2 regions of the Brevibacillus sp. TJ4 genome follow, and region 2 is predicted to be linked to the other one. Evidence: riboswitches for the same ligand, from Rfam matches in the RefSeq annotation. Region 2 holds a riboswitch; the other holds the start of a gene.
The links. Region 2 has a riboswitch for cobalamin ahead of ACAF76_RS03010 (energy-coupling factor ABC transporter permease). Riboswitches for the same ligand answer to the same signal wherever they lie in the genome.
Positions count from the first base shown of each region.

Region 1: another riboswitch for cobalamin. It lies ahead of cobO (cob(I)yrinic acid a,c-diamide adenosyltransferase); the one in region 2 lies ahead of ACAF76_RS03010 (energy-coupling factor ABC transporter permease).

Region 1 is NZ_CP185865.1:3,368,840-3,378,226, reverse strand. Features, by position in the region: gene ACAF76_RS16505 (ABC transporter permease) at 1-871, opposite strand, end outside; gene ACAF76_RS16500 (ABC transporter substrate-binding protein) at 897-2,513, opposite strand; gene ACAF76_RS16495 (M15 family metallopeptidase) at 2,616-3,323, opposite strand; cobalamin riboswitch at 3,517-3,736, shown strand; gene cobO (cob(I)yrinic acid a,c-diamide adenosyltransferase) at 3,906-4,454, shown strand; gene cobD (threonine-phosphate decarboxylase CobD) at 4,454-5,563, shown strand; gene cobS (adenosylcobinamide-GDP ribazoletransferase) at 5,569-6,309, shown strand; gene ACAF76_RS16475 (histidine phosphatase family protein) at 6,306-6,923, shown strand; gene cbiB (adenosylcobinamide-phosphate synthase CbiB) at 6,932-7,876, shown strand; gene ectB (diaminobutyrate--2-oxoglutarate transaminase) at 8,727-9,387, shown strand, end outside.
Region 2 is NZ_CP185865.1:653,644-663,030, reverse strand. Features, by position in the region: gene ACAF76_RS03035 (methyl-accepting chemotaxis protein) at 1-1,457, opposite strand, end outside; gene ACAF76_RS03030 (hypothetical protein) at 1,993-2,142, shown strand; gene ACAF76_RS03025 (energy-coupling factor ABC transporter ATP-binding protein) at 2,199-3,062, opposite strand; gene cbiQ (cobalt ECF transporter T component CbiQ) at 3,059-3,865, opposite strand; gene ACAF76_RS03015 (energy-coupling factor ABC transporter substrate-binding protein) at 3,865-4,146, opposite strand; gene ACAF76_RS03010 (energy-coupling factor ABC transporter permease) at 4,143-4,913, opposite strand; cobalamin riboswitch at 5,051-5,252, opposite strand; gene ACAF76_RS03005 (quinone-dependent dihydroorotate dehydrogenase) at 5,365-6,456, opposite strand; one part of gene ACAF76_RS03000 (IS3 family transposase) at 6,704-7,575, opposite strand; one part of gene ACAF76_RS03000 (IS3 family transposase) at 7,575-7,848, opposite strand; gene ald (alanine dehydrogenase) at 7,981-9,105, opposite strand; gene ACAF76_RS02990 (PucR family transcriptional regulator) at 9,233-9,387, opposite strand, start outside.

The sequences.
Region 1 (9,387 bases), 1.6 Mb from region 2:
CGTATTTGCCCATTCCAGGCCAACTGAATATCGTTTCTGTGACGACAGCTCCCCCGAGCAGGGAGCCAAAGGACAGGCCGACTACCGTAATCGTCGGGATCAGCGCATTGCGCAGGGCATAGCGGAACAGCAGCACCGGCCCGTGGATGCCGTTGGCAAGCGCTGTCCGGATGTAATCCTGGCTGAGCACCTCCAGCATGCTGGCCCGTACCTGTCGCGTGACGATCGCCAATTGTGCGAAGGCGAGTGTAACAGCGGGCAGGATCAGATGCCACAAGCTGTTGGAGAACGCCGCCCAGTTTCCGGTCAACAGGCTGTCCAGCAGGTAGAAGCCGGTTATCGTCGTCGGCGGAGGGACGGTCAGCGCGAGTCGCCCGCCGGCCGGCAACAGGCCGAACACTTTGTAAAACAAGAGAATACCGACCAGGCCGCTCCAGAATACGGGAGTGGAGATCCCCGCTATGGAGAAAAAGCGTCCGGCGTGATCCCAGCCGGTGTCTTTTTTGACTGCGGAGAGAATGCCGATCGGAATGCCGATGATAATGGCGATGATAAAAGCGGTGAGGGCAAGCTCGAGCGTAGCGGGAAAAAATGTGAGCAGATCGTCGATGACCGGCTGCTGTGTGCGGATCGACTTGCCAAAATCACCTGCGAGTAGCCCGCTCATGTAAGTAAAATATTGGACCCAGACTGGTTGGTCTAGGCCCAATTGACGACGGACTTCTTGCAGTGTTTCCTCACTGGCGCGCTGCCCCACCATCATCCGTGCCGGATCGCCGGGAATGACATGCGAGAGAAAGAATGTGATCAGCGTCACTCCGAACAACACCAGCACGAGCATGGAAAGGCGTTTGACGATGATTTGTCTCACGAGGAAAGCACTCCTTCACACGTCGTTATTTTGACATTTCTGGCAGGTTGTAAATGCCTTCCAGCATCGGGTTGTAGACGAAGCCTTTGACGTTTTTGCTGACCGGGAGCAGGAAATCGCGCTGGTAGAGATACAGGTAAGGAGCTTCGTCGATGACGATTTTTTGCGCTTCCTGGTACAGCTTTTCGCGCTCAGCCTGGTCGTTGACCGCGGCTGCCTGGCGCACCAGCTCGTCCACTCTGTCATTTTTGTAGAAGGCGCGGTTGCCGGCCAAGCCGAAGTTGTTGGAATCAAACCAGTAGTTCATAAACATGTACGGGTCGCCGAAGTCGGGGCTCCATACACCCATGGCCAGGTCGAATTCGCCGGTGTCGATCATTTCCCGCGAAGTCGCGTAGGCGATCTTGTTCAGCTCCAGCGTGACGCCGATGTCGGAGAAGAACGATTGCAGCGCGAGGGCTTCGGTCTCCCACCATGCCCGGTTGTCCGAATAGAGCAGGTTGATTTTCAGGTCTTGTACGCCTGCTTCGGCGAGCAGTGCTTTTGCCTTTTCCACGTCGCGGCTGTATTGGAAGGCAGATTCGTCATGCCCCCACAGTCCTTTCGGGATCGGGCCGCGCATCTGTGTGGCGAAGCCTTCCTGTACAGACTCGGTCAGAGCCGGATAGTCGATGGCGTAGCTGAGTGCCTGACGCACGCGTTTGTCTTGCAGAGCTGGATGCCCTTTGGATGTGTTGACGTAGATGTAGTCGACGAAGAGGCTTGGGAACTGGAGCACTTCTACATTGGGCATTTCTTTGACAGCCTTGATCTGTTCGCTCGGAATTCCTTCGGCGATGTCGATCTCGCCCTGCTCGAGCTGCAGACGCTGTGAAGTGGCATCAGGGACGATGCGGAAAAAGACGGTTTGAAGGGTTGGTTTGACAGGGGAGTGCGGGTTCGTGGTGAGCTTGATGTATTCCCCTTTTCTCCATTCAGAGAGTTGGTAGGGACCGCTGCCCATGGTGTTGTTTGCGAGGTAGTTTTGGCCGTGGTCGCCGTTTTGCTCATGCTCCATTACTTTCGGATTGACGATGCTGCCGTAGTTGGCCGCCAGGGTAGAAAGGAATGGAGGGAAGTTCTGGGACAGTTCAAACGTGACAGTGGTAGGCGAGTCTACGCGAACTTCCTTGATGACATTGTACACGTCGGATGGGCCTTGCTTGATTGCCAGTGTGCGATCAAAGGTGAATTTGACGGCTTCTGCAGTGACAGGTGTGCCGTCGGAAAACATGTTGCCCTCCTCCAGCGTGAACGTCCAGGTCAGGCCGTCATCGCTGACTGTCCATTCCTTGGCCAGTCCTGGCTTTACTTCGGTCGATGCGCCATCGTACTCGACCAGTCGCTGGTAGGCGTGATAGGTGATTTTCCATGCGCCGTTGTCAAAGGTGACAGCCGGGTCGAGCGTGCCCTGGTCGGCGTTGATCGCGACGAACAGCGTATCAGATGGCGTGGCCGAGGCGGCCGGTGGCTGTTCCGTAGCGGTCTGCGGAGTTTCGCTTTGTGACTGATTTGCAGGCGTACTGTTGCCGCATGCTGCTGCCGTGAGTGAGAGGACAAGCAGCAGGCTGGTGAAAAGTGATTTCCTGCGCTTCACGTACATCTACCCCCATGTGAAATATATTTAATTATTTTTTAATATATTGCAATGATTCGGACTATTCAACTGTTTTTTCTGAAAACTAGCAAAATTCTCGTAAGGTTGTTATTGCGGTTGGGGAGAAAGCGACAAAATCCCGCCGTAAATTGCTTCCTGTCCGGTCTTGCGCGCCCAGACCCGCGTTCCGTACTCGTAGTGCCACCACTCTCTCGGATAATTGACAAACCCTGCTTCCGCCATCAAGTGGTAGAGCATCCGCCGGTTCTCGCGGACGGTTTGCACGTGTTCGGATGTTTCCGTCAGTTCTTCGAAATAGCGGGTTGCCGCCAGGTCGCTGAAATCGTCAAACGGCGTGCCCATGTCCAGCCAGCCTTCTGGTCCGGCAATCGTCAGGTCGACGGCACCTCCGGAGAGATGGGGAGACGGCTTGATGATGTCGGTTGTCGGCTTGGCCACAAATTTGCCCAGTTCAGCCGTCAGTTGTTCGCCTTCCTCCCAGCCTTGGGCGAGCAGCGTCTGGCGGAAGCGATCGTATATCGACGCCTGCACGATGTGAGAACGCCAGCCGTCCAGCACGACCAGCCTGTATTCCGAAGGCAGCTTTTCCGCGACAGTGACCAGCCGGCGGGCAACACCTTCCCGCAGGTAAATTTCCGGTTGGGCGCCCTCATAGCCCTGGTGGTAGTAAGCGGCGTATACGGTTAATTTGGGGGTAAGCGCGGAGAGCGGGATCAGCGGTTCGCCGCACTCTTGCCGAACGGGCGGAATTTCATTCGTTTCTCCCGGCAAGTTCGGGATTGGTGGAAATGACAAAGCGTTCACCTGCCTAGATGGTTTTGCCAATTATGGTAACGGAAATGCTGATTCTAGTAAACTACAATTTTTTTCATATCCTGCAAAAAAAGAATGCGCTTTCAAAAAGCCGCGTAACAGTTGGACATTCAGCTTTTGCTTGAATCCCGACCAGTATTTGCTATTATTAAAGCAAGTATCAGTCGTAAACTGCATATACGTTTTGCAAACAGGTCCCTGTCTAGGCGCATGTGCTTCCAAGCGGCCAGACAGGGTTAAAAGGGAAGTTTGGTGAAAAGCCAACGCGGTCCCGCCACTGTAAGAGAGGAGCTTTTCTTCGCGGCGTATGCCATCCACTGCCCACATGCGGGCGGGAAGGAGAAGAGAGGCGTCGATCCTCGATCCAGGAGACCTGCCTGTTTTTGTGTAGCACTGATTTCCTTCGGGTCAAAGGAAAAGGTGAGGATTGCGGCTTTGGGCTATCCACGCTTTGTTTTCCTTGTCATGCAGGGAGGACAAGGCGTTTTTCTTTTTGTTCTGGCATAATGGCCGGCTTTTTGCGCGACGGCAATGACGGGACGGACATGTCGGGAGGGGTATCGAGTGGACAAACAGGCAAGCAAACGGGGACTTCTCCTGGTGTACACGGGAGATGGAAAAGGAAAGACGACCGCAGCTCTCGGGCTGGCGGTACGGGCGACGGGACGCGGCAAAAAGGTGCTGATGATCCAGTTTATCAAGTCGCCGGAGCGCACGTACGGGGAAAAAATCATGTTTGACAAAATCGGCATCGAAATCGTGCAAAAAGGCGTCGGCTTCACCTGGACGAAGACGCCCGAAGAGCATCGGGCAGCGCTGGCAGAGGCATGGCAGTTCGCCAAGCAGCGAATTCTTGGCGGAGCGTACGACGTCATCATCCTCGACGAGTTGAACAACGCCTTGGCGATCGACAGGTTCCCCATCGATGATGTGCTGCCGCTCGCCGATGTACTGGAGACATTGAAAAAAAGACCGGAGCACATGCACGTCGTCGTCACGGGACGCGGTGCCCGGGAAGAGCTGGTCGAGCTGGCTGATCTGGTGACGGAGATGAAGCCGGTCAAGCACTACTACGACGAAGGGATACCGGCTGTGTTGGGGGTAGAGTTTTGATGGAGGTGCTGGAAAAATTCGGGCACGGCGGAGATTTGCTGACGGCGAAAGAGCGATACGGGATCGGGCCGGATGCGTTTCTCGACTACAGCGCCAACATCAACCCGCTAGGACCGCCAGAGCGCGTGATCGAGGTATTGCAGGACCAGTTTTTGCAAGTGGTGCGCTATCCGGACCCTGCCCATCGCGCCTTTCGCCATGCCTTGTCCGAGCGCTTGCAACTGCCTGCGGAGTGGCTGCTGCCGACCAATGGCGCTGCCGAAGCGATGGCGCTCGCCATTCTCGCCTGCGAGCCGAAGACAGTCGGCCTGGTCTACCCTTGTTTTTCCGAATACGCGCAATTGTCCCGTCAGTTCGGGGCGAAGCTGCACGGCATATACGGTCGTGAAGAAAACGGCTACAAGCCGGACGCGCAGGAGCTGTACGCACTGTGCCGACAGGCTGACATGGTGTTTGTCGGCTCGCCGAACAATCCGACGGGTCTTTGCTACACGCCCGACGAACTGGTCAGGCTCGCGGAATGGTCCGAAGAGACGGGCACCTGGCTGGTCGTAGACGAGGCGTTTCTCGATTTTCTGGAAGAAGAGAAGCAGTTCTCGCTTGCAGCAACGCTGGCACGCTACCCCCGTGTCATCCTGATCCGCTCGATGACAAAAATGTACGCGATCCCCGGACTGCGCCTGGGCTATGCCATCGCGTTGCCGGAGGTGGTCGAGCGCATGCGGGAAAAGCAAGTGACTTGGAGCGTCAACGCGCTTGCGCTGCTCGCCGGGGAGCATTGCCTGCGCGAAGTGGCGTACGAGCAGAAGACGCGGGCGCTGATCGCGAAAGAACGCGCATACCTCATCTCTGCCCTGTCCAGTCTGCCGGACTGGCAGGTGTGGCCGGGAGAAGCCAATTTTTTGCTCGTTCGCACACCGGCGTGGACAGACGCGCATGGGCTGCAGGACGCACTCGGCAAAAGCGGCGTGCTGATTCGAAGCTGCGCGATGTACCCGGGACTTGATTCTCGCCATGTACGCATAGCCGTGCGCAGGCGGGAGGACAATGAACGGCTGATCGCACGGCTTCGCGAGTTCTGTGGTGCACACGGGAAAGGGGGCGAGTAAGCGGCATGAACGCGTTTTTTCACGCCCTTACCTTTTTTACTCGCATTCCTGTCCCTTGGCTTAGAGCATCCGAAGAAGCCTGGAAAAAAAGCGTCTGCTGGTATCCGGCAGTCGGGCTTGTCATCGGGGCATTGTTGTGGGGAGTGTACGAGGCCGGCCTTGCCCTGTACAGTCCGCTGCTTGCTGGCGCTGTCACCCTGATCGTCTGGGTGTACATCACCGGAGGACTCCACCTCGACGGCTGGATGGACCTGGCGGACGGACTGGGCAGCAGCAGGCCGAAGGAACAAGCCCTGACGATTATGAAGGACAGCCGCGTTGGCGCGATGGGCGTGTTGGCGGCACTGCTGTTGCTGCTGCTGAAAATGGCGGCACTGATCGAGCTGGCACAGGCCGGGACAGCGATGCTGCTGCTGCTCGTGCCGATGGCTGCACGGACGCATGTGCTGTTGTCGATCTACTACTGGCCGTACCTGAACGCCGACGACGGTGTAGGAAAAGGCATCCGCGATGGACTTACCCCGCTTGCGTTTCTGCTCGCCTACGCGTTTTTGGCGCTGGCGGGCTGGCTGATCGGCGGCTGGCAGGTGCTCGTGGCAGTCGCTGTCTCCCTGCTTTTTGCCCTTTGGCTATCCCGTTCAGTGACGCGCAAGCTGGGCGCGCTAAACGGGGATTGCTACGGCGCAGTGATCGAGAGCAGCGAGGCGGTCATGCTGCTCGTCCTGGTCGGGAGCTGGTGGGCATGAAGCTGATCTGGGTGCGGCACGGCGAGACGCGGGAAAATCGTCAGCGAAGGTATCTCGGTCATAGCGACCCGCCGCTTTCCGATGAGGGCATCGCACAGGTATCACGGCTGGCTGAGCGATTGTACGCTGCCATCGATCAGCCACAGGCGGTCTACACGAGCGATCTGCAGCGCTGTCGGCAAACAGCCGAGGCGATCGCCCGGCGCTGGAGTTTGCCGCCGCAGGAGGTGCCGGCGCTGCGCGAGCTTTCCTTTGGCGACTGGGAGCTGCTCACCTATGACGAGTTGATGCAAAAAGACGCCGTCCGAGCGCAGCATTGGTACGACGATCCGTATACCCGCAAGCCGCCAAACGGCGAGAGTTTGCAGGAGCTGGGGGCACGGGTGGACGCCTGGCTCGGTTCGCTGCTGGAGCAGTCGCGGGACAGCGAGCAGACGATCGTGCTCGTCTCCCACGGAGGAGTGATCCGCTGGTTTGAAGCAGCTTGGCTCAGGCAAGACAGGGACAGTTACTGGCAGGTAGAGGGGCTCAAGCATGGCGATGCGATGCTGGTCGCCTTGGACGGCGAGCGCTGGCGCGGACAGCAGTGGCAGAACGGAGGGATGCGCGCGTGAATCAGGAGATGTGGCTGCTCTGTACGGCATACCTGCTTGACCGGATCGTCGGCGACCCGCGCAGCATTCCCCATCCGGTCGTCATCATCGGCTGGTTCATCACCCGGCTGGAGCGGTTGATCAGGCTGATGGTCAGGGACGAGCGGCATATGAGGGCAGCGGGGCTGCTGTTTCCCCTGCTGATCGTCACCGGCAGCTACGGCGCCGTCTGGCTCTTGCTCTACGCGGCGGCGCAGCTCTCGGTCTGGCTCGCTTTTGCCCTGTCTGCCTGGTTGATTTCCACGACGATTGCCAGCAAAGGACTGGCCGACGCGGGAAACGAGATCAAGCGATTTCTCGAAGCTGGCGATCTGCCGCAGGCAAGGCGCTCGCTGTCCATGGTCGTGGGGCGCGATACGGACAAGCTGGACGAACCGGAAGTGTGCCGGGGAGCGGTCGAGACAGTAGCGGAAAACATCGTCGATGCGATCGTCTCTCCGCTCTTGTACGCGGCGGTTGGCGGAGCGCCGCTGGCGATGGCGTATCGCGCCGCCAACACGCTCGACTCGATGGTCGGGTACAAAAACGAGCGGTACCGAAACCTGGGCTGGGCCTCGGCCCGCTTTGACGACGTCGCCAACTACATTCCGGCCCGCTTGACCGCGCTTTTGCTGATCGCGGCGAGCTGGATGCTTCGCCTCGACTGGCGGCGGTGCGCACGGATGATCCGGCGTGACGCGCATCTGCACCCCAGTCCCAACAGCGGCCTGCCGGAAGCGGGAGTGGCGGGGGCGCTGGGCGTCCAGTTGGGAGGAAGAAATACGTACCAGGGAGTGGTATCCGACCGGACCCGGATGGGAGATGCCCTGCGGCCACTGCGCGCGGCAGACATCGGCGAGACGATTCGCCTGATGTACCTCGTCTCCCTGTTGTGCCTGGGCGTATGCCTGCTGATTCGCCTGGTGCTGTCGTGAGGGTACAAACGAAAATAGTGCAGCAGTATTCGAAGGGAGGAGCAGTCCGGGAAGATCGGAATCTCGCCAGTTCGCCAACGAATTGGCGGGAAGTCGATCCGCTTTCCTTCGTCAACGGAGCGAAGCGGGCGTAGCTGGAAGACGGCGAACAGGTCGTGATGACCGGCTGATGTCGGTGCGAAGGGGATCGAGTCGGTTTGGAGAAGCGACGGGCTGCCTGTCTGACACCGCTTTATTATTCAGAAAAGTCGGCCTATTTTCCTTTGCGTATGTATGCACCGAATCTGAATATAGATGACGGTAAGCTCATGGACGTCTGGATGTTTCGGTGCGTCTGATTGCATCCCTGCTTGTTTTTAACAAGAAGAGCAAAACAAGGAATAACAGTCCCAAATTGGAAATAAATTACTTATCGAAAGACGATCCTGGCACATTCCGGCGGCACGGAAAGGCTCTTTCCGATTGCGGCAGATGTGGGGAGCTCCAGGCCTATTTTTTTTGCGCTTTCGCCAGGGGGATTTATTGCTGTTATGAAGGGAGGAGGGAGAATAGAAGCGGGAAGGCAACGATATTTTTTGCATTTTATTGGAAAATTTTTACTTACCTTACATAATATACGTAATACTGGTCGAACAACTTGCACCCCGCAATAGAGAAGCGATACGGCCGCGTATGCCTGAAATTGTTATATTTTTACATAATATCAAAATAAAGGATTTTTGATTAGCATGGCAATTCGTTCACGACGGAGGAAAATTGCGGCCCGGCAGTCAGAGCAGAATGCGAAACGATCCAAACAGCGTTTATTCGAGGAGGTCATCCAGTGTTGGAAGTTAGTCGTACCGACGAGATGGGAATCTTTGAAGAGTTGGAATCTGCCGTACGAAGTTATTCCAGATGCTTTCCAAAAGTATTCGAGCGCTCCGTCGGATCCTTCATATGGGATAGCGACGGTCAGGAATACATCGATTTTTTTGCCGGAGCGGGTGCGCTCAATTACGGACATAACCATCCGGAATTGAAGAAAAAGCTGATTGAGTATATCTCCAACGACGGGATCAGTCACAGTCTGGACATGGGAACAGTGGCGAAAGCGAACTTCCTGCGCCGGTTTCAGGACGTGATTCTCTCGCAAAGAGGGCTCCACTACAAAGTCATGTTTCCCGGTCCGACGGGAACGAACGCAGTGGAAAGCGCATTGAAAATCGCCAGGAAAGTAACCGGCAGAACCGCCATCATCAGCTTTACCAATTCCTTTCACGGTATGTCCATCGGCTCTCTTTCCGTAAGCAGCAATGCGTTCAAGCGAAAAGGGGCGGGCATTCCCTTGGCCAATAGCATGTTTCTTCCCTATGAAAACTATTTCGAGAATCTCGATTCCCTGCTGTATGTGCGCAGACTATTGCAGGACAGAGGAAGTGGAATCGATATGCCGGCGGCGATTATCGTCGAATCCGTGCAAGGAGAAGGCGGATTGCACAAAGCCAGCTTTCCATGGCTGCGAGAATTGC
Region 2 (9,387 bases):
GAAACTTCGTCAACGTTCGTCTTGATTTCCTCAAACAGTTGGCCTGCCGTATTGACGACATGAATGCCCTCGTCCACTTCTTTGACACCCTGGTCCATCGACTGTACGACCTGTTCAGTATGGTCGGTAATGATTCCAATCAATTGCGTAATTTGTACGGCCTGTTGGGAGGATTGCTCAGCCAGTTTTCGCACCTCTTCGGCTACTACCGAGAATCCTCGTCCGTGCTCGCCTGCCCTTGCCGCTTCAATCGCTGCGTTGAGTGCGAGCAGGTTGGTTTGGTTGGCGATATCCGCAATCACATCGACGATTTGACCGATCTGCTTGGAATGATCGTTCATTTGTCCCACTGCGCCAGCGAGTTGATTCATCGTCGTGTGAATCAAATCCATCTGCTTGATCGTAACCTGGATAGCCTGATTTCCTTCTGTTGCTTTGTCTGCGGTCTGCGTCGACAAAGATGCCGTCGTTTGCGCACCTGATGCGATTTCCTGCACCCCTGACGACAATTCGTTGATTGCGCGTACACCTCCGTCTACATCATGCGCTTGTTTTTCCGCTCGTGTGGCAACCCCTTGAATCGTGGTGGCAATCAACTCCGACGCCTGGCTCGATTGCTCGGCACTGGCTGTCAGCTCCTCCGAGGAAGAAGCGATATGCTGGGAGCTGCTTTGAATCTGCTGAACCATCGTCCGAAGATTTTCCTTCATGTTGTTGAAGGACTGAGCCAGGCTGCCAATCTCATCGTTGTTTTTCACCCGAATCGGTTCTGCCACGAGGTTGCCTGCCGCGATTTCCTCTGCCGCCTTCGCCACTGCAACAATCGGTCTTGCGATCATCCGGGAACCAAAGTACCCGATCAAAAGCGCCAAAATCAGCGCAGACCCGCTCGTAACCAGGATGTACGTCGTTGCCTGGCTGGTCAGCACTGTATTTTCTTCCCTGCCTTGCTCCATATGTTCCTTTTGACTGATTGCAATTTCCTCTGCCAACGGGTCCATCGCCCTTCCGACCGGGAGGAGAACATCTGTGTAATAATCCATGACATCCTGGGAAAGCTGATTGGCGTCGAACATTTGCATCAATTTATCGGCTTCTTGTTTAAACTGCTGATTCAGTTCTCGCAGCTGCTGCAACTTTGCCTGCTCTTCCGGCCGTCGGATCATTCCGTAGGTTTCATCAATAATCCGGTTAATATTGTCATTTGACACCTGCATGTTATCCCGGAATTCTTGATCATGTACGAGCAGATATGCCCGCAGTCGACCCGATTGCTTAGCCGCTTCTACCTGAATTTCCTGAGCATTCGCTAAAATGACAGCTCTCCTTGAGATCAGATCGGCGTCCAGATCATTAATCTTTTTCAAATAGTAAAAAGAAATGCTGCTCGATATCCCTAACAGCAGGGCAATTACCAAAAATGCCCCCATCAATTTTTTACCGATGCTTAGATTCATAAGATGCCTCCTCAGTCCTATGTAAAATATGATTGTATTCCCAATTTTAATACATATGAACATAGGAATACTATGATTTGAAATCGCTTTAACAAAATTAATAATGGTTTTCCCGATTTTCCGTCCATAGAAACCCCCTCCTCTGGATAACCCTGGGAGGAATAAGAAAAAAACCCTCGCTATCTCGCGAGGGCCCTAAAAAGGTTGTTAACAGTGTACATATGCAAGCATGCCCAAACTTCTTTTGGGCTATACATTTCGGATCCACTGCCTTTCACAACAGGATAGAGTTTCAAATGTTTGTAAAATCGCCAGGAAAGGTAAAAGCGGAATTGGCGACAACTCTTCCAGCTTTCGCTTGTTGATAACCTGGATCGGCTCAGCGAAGGTCTATGGCGCATGGACGGCATGAAGCATTTTATTCCCGCTGTTCGCCAGGGTTCTTTTGCCCAAGGCGGCCTCCTGCATGAAGATTCCGCATTCGGGCACAATACATATCGTTACTCGTCTGAAACACTCAACTAGGAGGAGCGCCATGTCGTCCCACTATCGTTGTTACTACTGCGAGCATGAGACGGAATCGGTTCATATGATCACGTTCTTCCAGGGAACAGAAGAGCGTGACGAGCTACTGTGTGACACTTGTTACGCAGACTGGCTGGAATCCTTGAAGAGTGAGCCGTAATGGAGTAACACAGCAAAAGTCCCCATCCGATCCGCTTGAAATCGGGTGGGGACTCCTTAGTTGCTGACGTGAAACGCAGCCGGGTCGGTGCGCACGCGCTCCTTCCACTCCGCCAGTGAGCGTGGAGCTCTCCCACCCCAGCTCTCCTTGAGCGAATCCGGCAGGCTCTCCCACAGCTCCGCGATGAGAGGGAGACCCAGCTCGAGTGTCTGCAACAATTCTCGATTCGCCAGCAAAGTTTCAGGCAGGCCCGTGAACAGTATCCTGCCTGTATCCATGACACAGATCCACTCCGCCCATTCGAACGCAATGTCGAGATCGTGCGTGGCCATCAGGACTGTCGTGCCGTTGGCATGGATGTGATCGAGCCTGCGCAGAAGGCTTTTCGTCTGATCGCGGTCCAGATATGCCGTAGGTTCGTCCAGCAGCAGCAATTCCGGTTCCATGACCATCACCCCGGCGAGAGCGAGACGCCGCTTTTGTCCCAGACTGAGGTGATGTATCGGGGAATCCGCGTGCTCCCTCAGCCCAAACGCATCGAGCATGAGATCGACCTTGGCGCGAATCTGCTCCGCTGGAAGTTTGCGGTTCAACAGCCCGTATGAGATGTCCTCTGCCACAGTGCTGGCGATCAGTTGATGCTCCGGGTCCTGAAACACCAGCCCGATTGTTTTCGTCATCTCCTGCAAAAAAGAGCGCCGGTAGACAAACGCTGACCCTCTCCAGGACACCGTCCCTTTTTGCGGCTGCAAAATCCCGTTGGCGTGCAAAAACAGCGTCGACTTCCCACAGCCATTGCGCCCGAGCAGCACGCATTTCTTCCCCTCCGGAATCCCCAGCGACACCCCTTGCAATACCGGTGACCTGCTGCCTGGATAGGTGTAGTACACATCGGAAAACTCCATCACATACGTCGTCAAAGCCGCACTCCCTCCATCCACCACTGGATTCCCGCCAGTACGAGACAGCCGATTGCCGACTCCCACTCATACCGCCGGGAACGGACATGACTGCCTCTGCTCTGCACCTGAATCTCATCGCTCATTCCCCGCGCTGCCATGCCTCGTTGCAGCATCTCGTACCTGTTCATCGACCGGACAAAAAGCTGAGAAGCGAGCAATCCCGCATCGCGCAAGCTGGCCCGGAATCCTTGAAAGCCGCCGCGCGACTTCTGTGCGACCCAGAGCTGGTGACTAGTCTTGAGCAAAATAAAAATGAAGCGGTACATAATCATCGCCAGCTCGGATACCAACACAGGTATTCGCAAGCGGCGGATGAGCTGCAAAATCTCCGTAAACGGCGTCGTAAACAGCAAAAAGGAAAAACAGGCAAGGCTGGCGAGTGTCCTTGCAAACAGCGTCACTACTTGCTCAATAGCCGCTTGCGAGACAGAAAACTGAACCGCTCCGACCGTCCACGCCAAAACAGGATGATGCACCGTACCGGAATCGGCCCCGTGAAGCGTCACGTCAATCAGCAAAGCCGGCATTCCTGCCGCGAAAAAACCCATGGGAACGAGCAAAAAGAGCAAATAAAGCCGCACGGGGATGCGGGCGTATCCTACCACCCACAACCCCATCCAGAGAAAGACCAAGGCTTGTACGAGCACATGGCCCAGCATGGCAAAAAGCAACACAATACATCCGAGCATGGCTTTTTGCAACGGCGGCAAAAATCGCAACCGGTTCTGGTAGGAATAGGTGTCCAGCCATTGCCACATCATTACTTTTGTCTGCCCAACCGACCTTTGTAAAACCCGACGGCATACCCGATCACTCCGGCGCCAAGAGCAGCCTGAACGGCGAACAGCAAACTCTCCGTCTCCCCGCCCGGCGGTTCGAGCAGCGGCTCAAACCACGGTTCATACGCGGGCGCGATTTCCACGATCGCCTCTTCTGCAGCTCCGTCCGCCCCTCCGAACTCGGAATCGCTGACGATCAATAACGGAATGATCGCCAGCACGACAACACCTGCGAGCAAAAGCCAGTTCATCCCTTTTTTCACAGCGATTCCTCCTGTTTCAGCAGCCGTAATTGAACCAGTTCCTTGGCATTGTAGGCTTGCAGCCAGTTCCAGACGAGCACGGTCAGCAATCCTTCACAGATTGCCAACGGTATTTGTGTAACAGCAAAAATGCCGGCAAATTTGGCAAATGACGCCATCACTCCGCCCGTTTCCGCGGGAAAGGCGAGCGCTAGCTGCAGGGAGGTCGTAACGTACGTAGCCAGATTCGCTGTCGCGGCAGCAGCAAAAACCGCGAGCCGCTTTCCGCCGTTGGCACTGCTAATCAGGCGATAGATTCCGTAAGCGACCAAGGGGCCGACGACTGCCATGGAAACCGCGTTCGCTCCCAGCGTAGTCAGCCCGCCATGCGCCAAAAGCAACGCCTGAAACAGCAGGACCATGCTGCCCAGCACCGACATCGCAAAGGGCCCGAACAAAATGGATCCCAGCCCCGTTCCGGTAGGGTGGGAGCTGCTGCCTGTCACCGAAGGTATTTTTAATGCCGACAAGACAAAGGCAAACGCGCCAGCCACTCCCACCAACAGCTTCACCTCGGGATGCTGCACGATGACTTTGCGTATCGAACGCAAGCCGATGACGAAAAACGGCAGGAACAATCCCCACCAGAACATCGCCCAACCAAAAGGCAGATAGCCTTCCATGATATGCATGGCATGACCGGTCTGCGGTTCGTTCACGAGAAAGTACAATACGAATCCGGCGACGAGCAAAACGCTGGAGACAATGCGGGAACGCTTCTTATTCATGCACCTGCTCCTCCTTTTCTTGTGATAGAACAAAAATATCCCACCCGAACGTACGGATGGGAAATGCGCACACGAAAACAATCGACTTGCTGGAAGCCGAATTTCCTGTTTGCCACCTCTCCTTTCCGCGAAGGATTTTTTGGTGCAGCAGTTAGGTAGGTCTCCTGGCTTCCAGATCATCGCGCTCTTTGCTCCTTCCCCATCTGTATGGATGAGTGGACTACACGCAAAGAGAACTCCCTGGTTACAGTGGCGGGACCGCTCGGGACTTTCACCCGATTCCCTGTTATCCCTTATGGATGTATTAACCATATGGGCACCTAATGCCATCCTGTTCAATTATCGGACAACTCTGACTTGTCCGATTCCATTATAAACCAGATCCGCCAAAAAAATAAAGCAGGGATTGCTCACCCGCCCCACCGGACATGTGAACAATCCCTGCACCCCGCTACTTGCTCGCATCTGCGCCAATCGCCTGGCTGATGTGGGAAAAGCCATCCCGAGCCATAAGCTGCAGCAGTTTTTTGTTGATTTGCTTGGCAATCCCCGGTCCCTGGTAAATCATTCCCGTATACACCTGGACCAGGCTCGCGCCGGCGCGAATTTTTTCATACGCATCTTCACCGGTAAAGATACCGCCCACGCCAATGATCGGCACCTTGTCTCCGACTTCCTGGTAAATCTCCTTCACCCACGCCGTAGAGCGCCCGGTCAACGGCCTGCCGCTCAATCCGCCTGCTTCTTCCGCATATGGGTGATCCTGTACCGCCTCACGGGAGAGCGTCGTATTGGTGGCGATGATACCGGCTATGCCTTCCTCGACGGCTGCATGGACGACATCGCGCATCTGCTCGTCCGCCATGTCGGGAGCGACCTTGAGCAGGATTGGCTTTTGCTTGATGCCGCGCATCTCCAGCTCCCGAGCCTTTTCCCTGACAGCGCGGATGAGCGCACGCAGGCTTTGCGTTTCCTGCAAATCACGCAAATTCGGAGTATTTGGCGAACTGATATTGATGACGAAATAATGCCCGTACGAATACAGCAAATCCATGCACTTGCTGTAGTCAGACGCCGCTTCTTCATTTGGCGTCGCCTTGTTCTTGCCGATATTGATCCCGATCGGTACATCCGCATAGGCGTAGTCCACCAGGTTTTTCGCTACCAGGAAGGAACCTTGATTGTTGAATCCCATGCGGTTTATAACAGCCTCGTGTGCGGGGAGACGAAACAATCTCGGTTTCGGATTTCCCGGCTGCCCTTGCGGGGTAATCGTCCCGACCTCTATGAAACCAAAGCCCAGCGCTGCAAGAGCGTGGTAGACTTCCGCGTTTTTGTCAAAACCTGCCGCCAGCCCGACCGGATTGGGAAAAACATGTCCCCACAGCTTTGTCTGCAAACGCTCGTCCTGAAAATGATACATGGCTTTCAGCGTGCGCTTCCCCCAGGGTGAATCTTGCGCCTGTTTTAAGGCATGCACCGTTTTTTCATGGATTTCTTCCGCGTCCTGTTTAAAGAGGTACTTTCGCACAAGCTGATACATCTTCGGCTGCACTCCTAACACCTTTTATTCTGCCTAGTAGAATACCACACTTTTCGCGAAAGGGTAACCTCTATCCGCGATACATAATTCCACCGCTGCTGTCAAATTCTATAAGCAGCTTGTCGGGTCGAGGGTGACGGATCACGTACGGGTTTCACCAGGTCTTTCCTCGCACAACAAAAAAGCTGTCCCCCGCACAAGGGGACTGACCCCCGTTTGTGAGTCAGGGATCAAAACACCTTTCAAGTTAAGCTGCCAGTCGCCTGTAATCCATCGGCGACTGGTTGTTTAGTTTCGTTTGAATGCGAATTGAGTTATAGTAGTGAATGTAGTCTCGAACGGTTTGCTCAACGATTGCAGTCGTTGTGCAGGTCAAACCTTCGAGATAGAACGTTTCAGACTTTAGTGTGGAATGGAACGATTCGATGGGGGCATTATCAGCAGGCGTACCCTTACGGGACATGCTCATGATAATCCCTTTTTCTTTTACCGCTTCTTGATATGCCTGTGACGTATAGACGCTGCCTTGATCGCTGTGAAGCATTGAACCTTCTGTGAGAGGCAGCTGATTCAGCGTATCTAATACAAATGCTGTGTCTTGTTTATCTGCTATACTGTACGCCACGATCTCCCCATTAAACAAGTCTAAAATGCTCGACAGGTACAACGTCTTTCCTCCAAACGGTAAATAGGTGATATCCGTCACGAGTTTTTGCATCGGTGCATTCGCCTCAAATTGACGTTGTAACTGATGTTCCGCTACATGGGCTGGCTGTCCTGTTGGCTTGCGCTTCTTTACCCTGACTCGACACTGTAGTCCCTCACGTTGCATGATTCGCTGCACACGTTTGTGATTAATGGACTGCTCTTTTCGAAGCAGCGCAGTAATCTTCCGGTAACCATAGCGGAATTTATGAAGGGTGCAAAGCTGACGAATCTTCTCGGCGAGCAGATTTTCTTGTTTTGTGGCAAAAGCTGCTTTCCAGCGATAGTATGTTGCACGAGCAACCCCTAGCAGTTCACAAGCTTGCGTGACCGACATTTCATCTCGAATAGATTCCATCCAGGCGACTACGGCCTCTGGTGACACCTCCTCTCCAATTCTTTGTACTTTTTTAGTACATCTAGCTGTTGTTTCAGGTAACGATTTTCTGCCTTTACTTGTTCAAGCTCTGAGGCAAACTCAGGACCTTTCCCAAAGCTATACTGCTTACCGACAGGCTGCCCCAGCCGATGAAGCTCACCATTACGATACCATGACATCCAAACTTTCAGTTGTGTTACATTCCTGATCCCTAGCTCGTCCATGACCACCTTTACCGGAATTCCTGCTAATCTCATTTTAATTGCCTGCATTTTCACTTCTACGGGGTAACTAACTCGTGTTGCCAACGCAAAAACACCTCCAAGTTGTTTTCCATATCTTACGACATGGTTCCGTTCACTTGAAGGTGTTTTAATTTGTCTCACGTTATGGGGTCAGTCCCCAAGGCTGGGACAGCTTTCTTCTAGGTACTGGTTGTTTTACTGTTTTACCAGAAGGACTTCCTCGACTGGCGTAAACGGCAGGTTGTGGGCGTCAGCTACCGCTTTGTAGGTGATTTTTCCGTCGATGACGTTTACCCCTTTGGCCAGGAAGCGGTTGTCGCGGATCGCTTGCACGTATCCTTTGTCCGCCAATTGCAATGCGTACGGAACCGTCACGTTCGTCAGGGCGAGCGTGGAAGTACGCGCTACGGCACCCGGCATATTGGCAACCGCATAGTGGATGACACCGTGTTTTTCGTACGTAGGCTGGTCATGCGTGGTGATCCGGTCTACTGTTTCGATCGAACCGCCCTGGTCAATCGCCACGTCGACGATAACCGAACCCGGAGACATCTCTTTTACCATCGCTTCCGTAACCAGACGCGGAGCGCGCGCACCCGGAATCAGTACAGCGCCAACCACGAGATCTGCTTTTTTCACTGCGTTGGCGATGTTGAAGGAGTTGGAGATGAGTGTTTGCACGCGTCCCTGGAAGAGATCATCCAGTTGGCGCAGGCGATCTGCGTTGACGTCGACGATCGTTACGTTGGCACCGAGACCTACCGCCATCTTCGCTGCATTGGTACCGACGATACCGCCGCCGATGACGACAACTTCTCCTTTTGGTACGCCCGGAACACCGCCCAGCAATACACCTTTGCCGCCGTATTGTTTTTCCAGGAACTGCGCGCCGATTTGCACAGACATGCGTCCTGCAACCTCAGACATCGGCATCAAGAGCGGCAGTGCTCCGTTGTCGAGCTGGATCGTTTCATAGGCGATCGCGACTACTTTTTTGTCCATCAGCGCTTTCGTCAATTCTGGCTCCGGCGCCAGGTGCAGGTAGGTGAACAGGATCAACCCTTCGCGGAAATAGCCGTATTCAGACGGAAGCGGCTCTTTTACTTTCATCACCATATCGGCAGCCCATGCGTCTGCTGCAGTCTCGACGATTGTCGCTCCTTGTGCGGTGTAGTCGTCGTTGGTAAAACCGCTGCCCTGTCCTGCATTGCTTTCGATCCGCACGGTGTGGCCATGTTGCACCAAGGCAGCCACGCCGGCTGGAGTGATGGCGACACGATTCTCATTGTTTTTTATTTCTTTTGGGATCCCTACGATCATAACAGGCAAGTCCTCCTTGGAAAGGCCGTTTTTAGTATTACTGTCATTGTATCGTGTTTTTCCCGTTCCTACCTTGGAGATTCCCTCTAATCCTATCTGAATCCATTTGTGAAAACCCACAAACGAACTAATGTTCCTTGTCTAGTTTGTCCATTTTCAACTCCAAATACAGCGCAGTTCGCTGATTCATATTTTCCAGATTTACCTGCATGATTTCTTCGATCCGTCTCAGCCTGTAGCTGAGTGTATTGATATGCACGTGGAGCGTTTGAGCCGTTACAT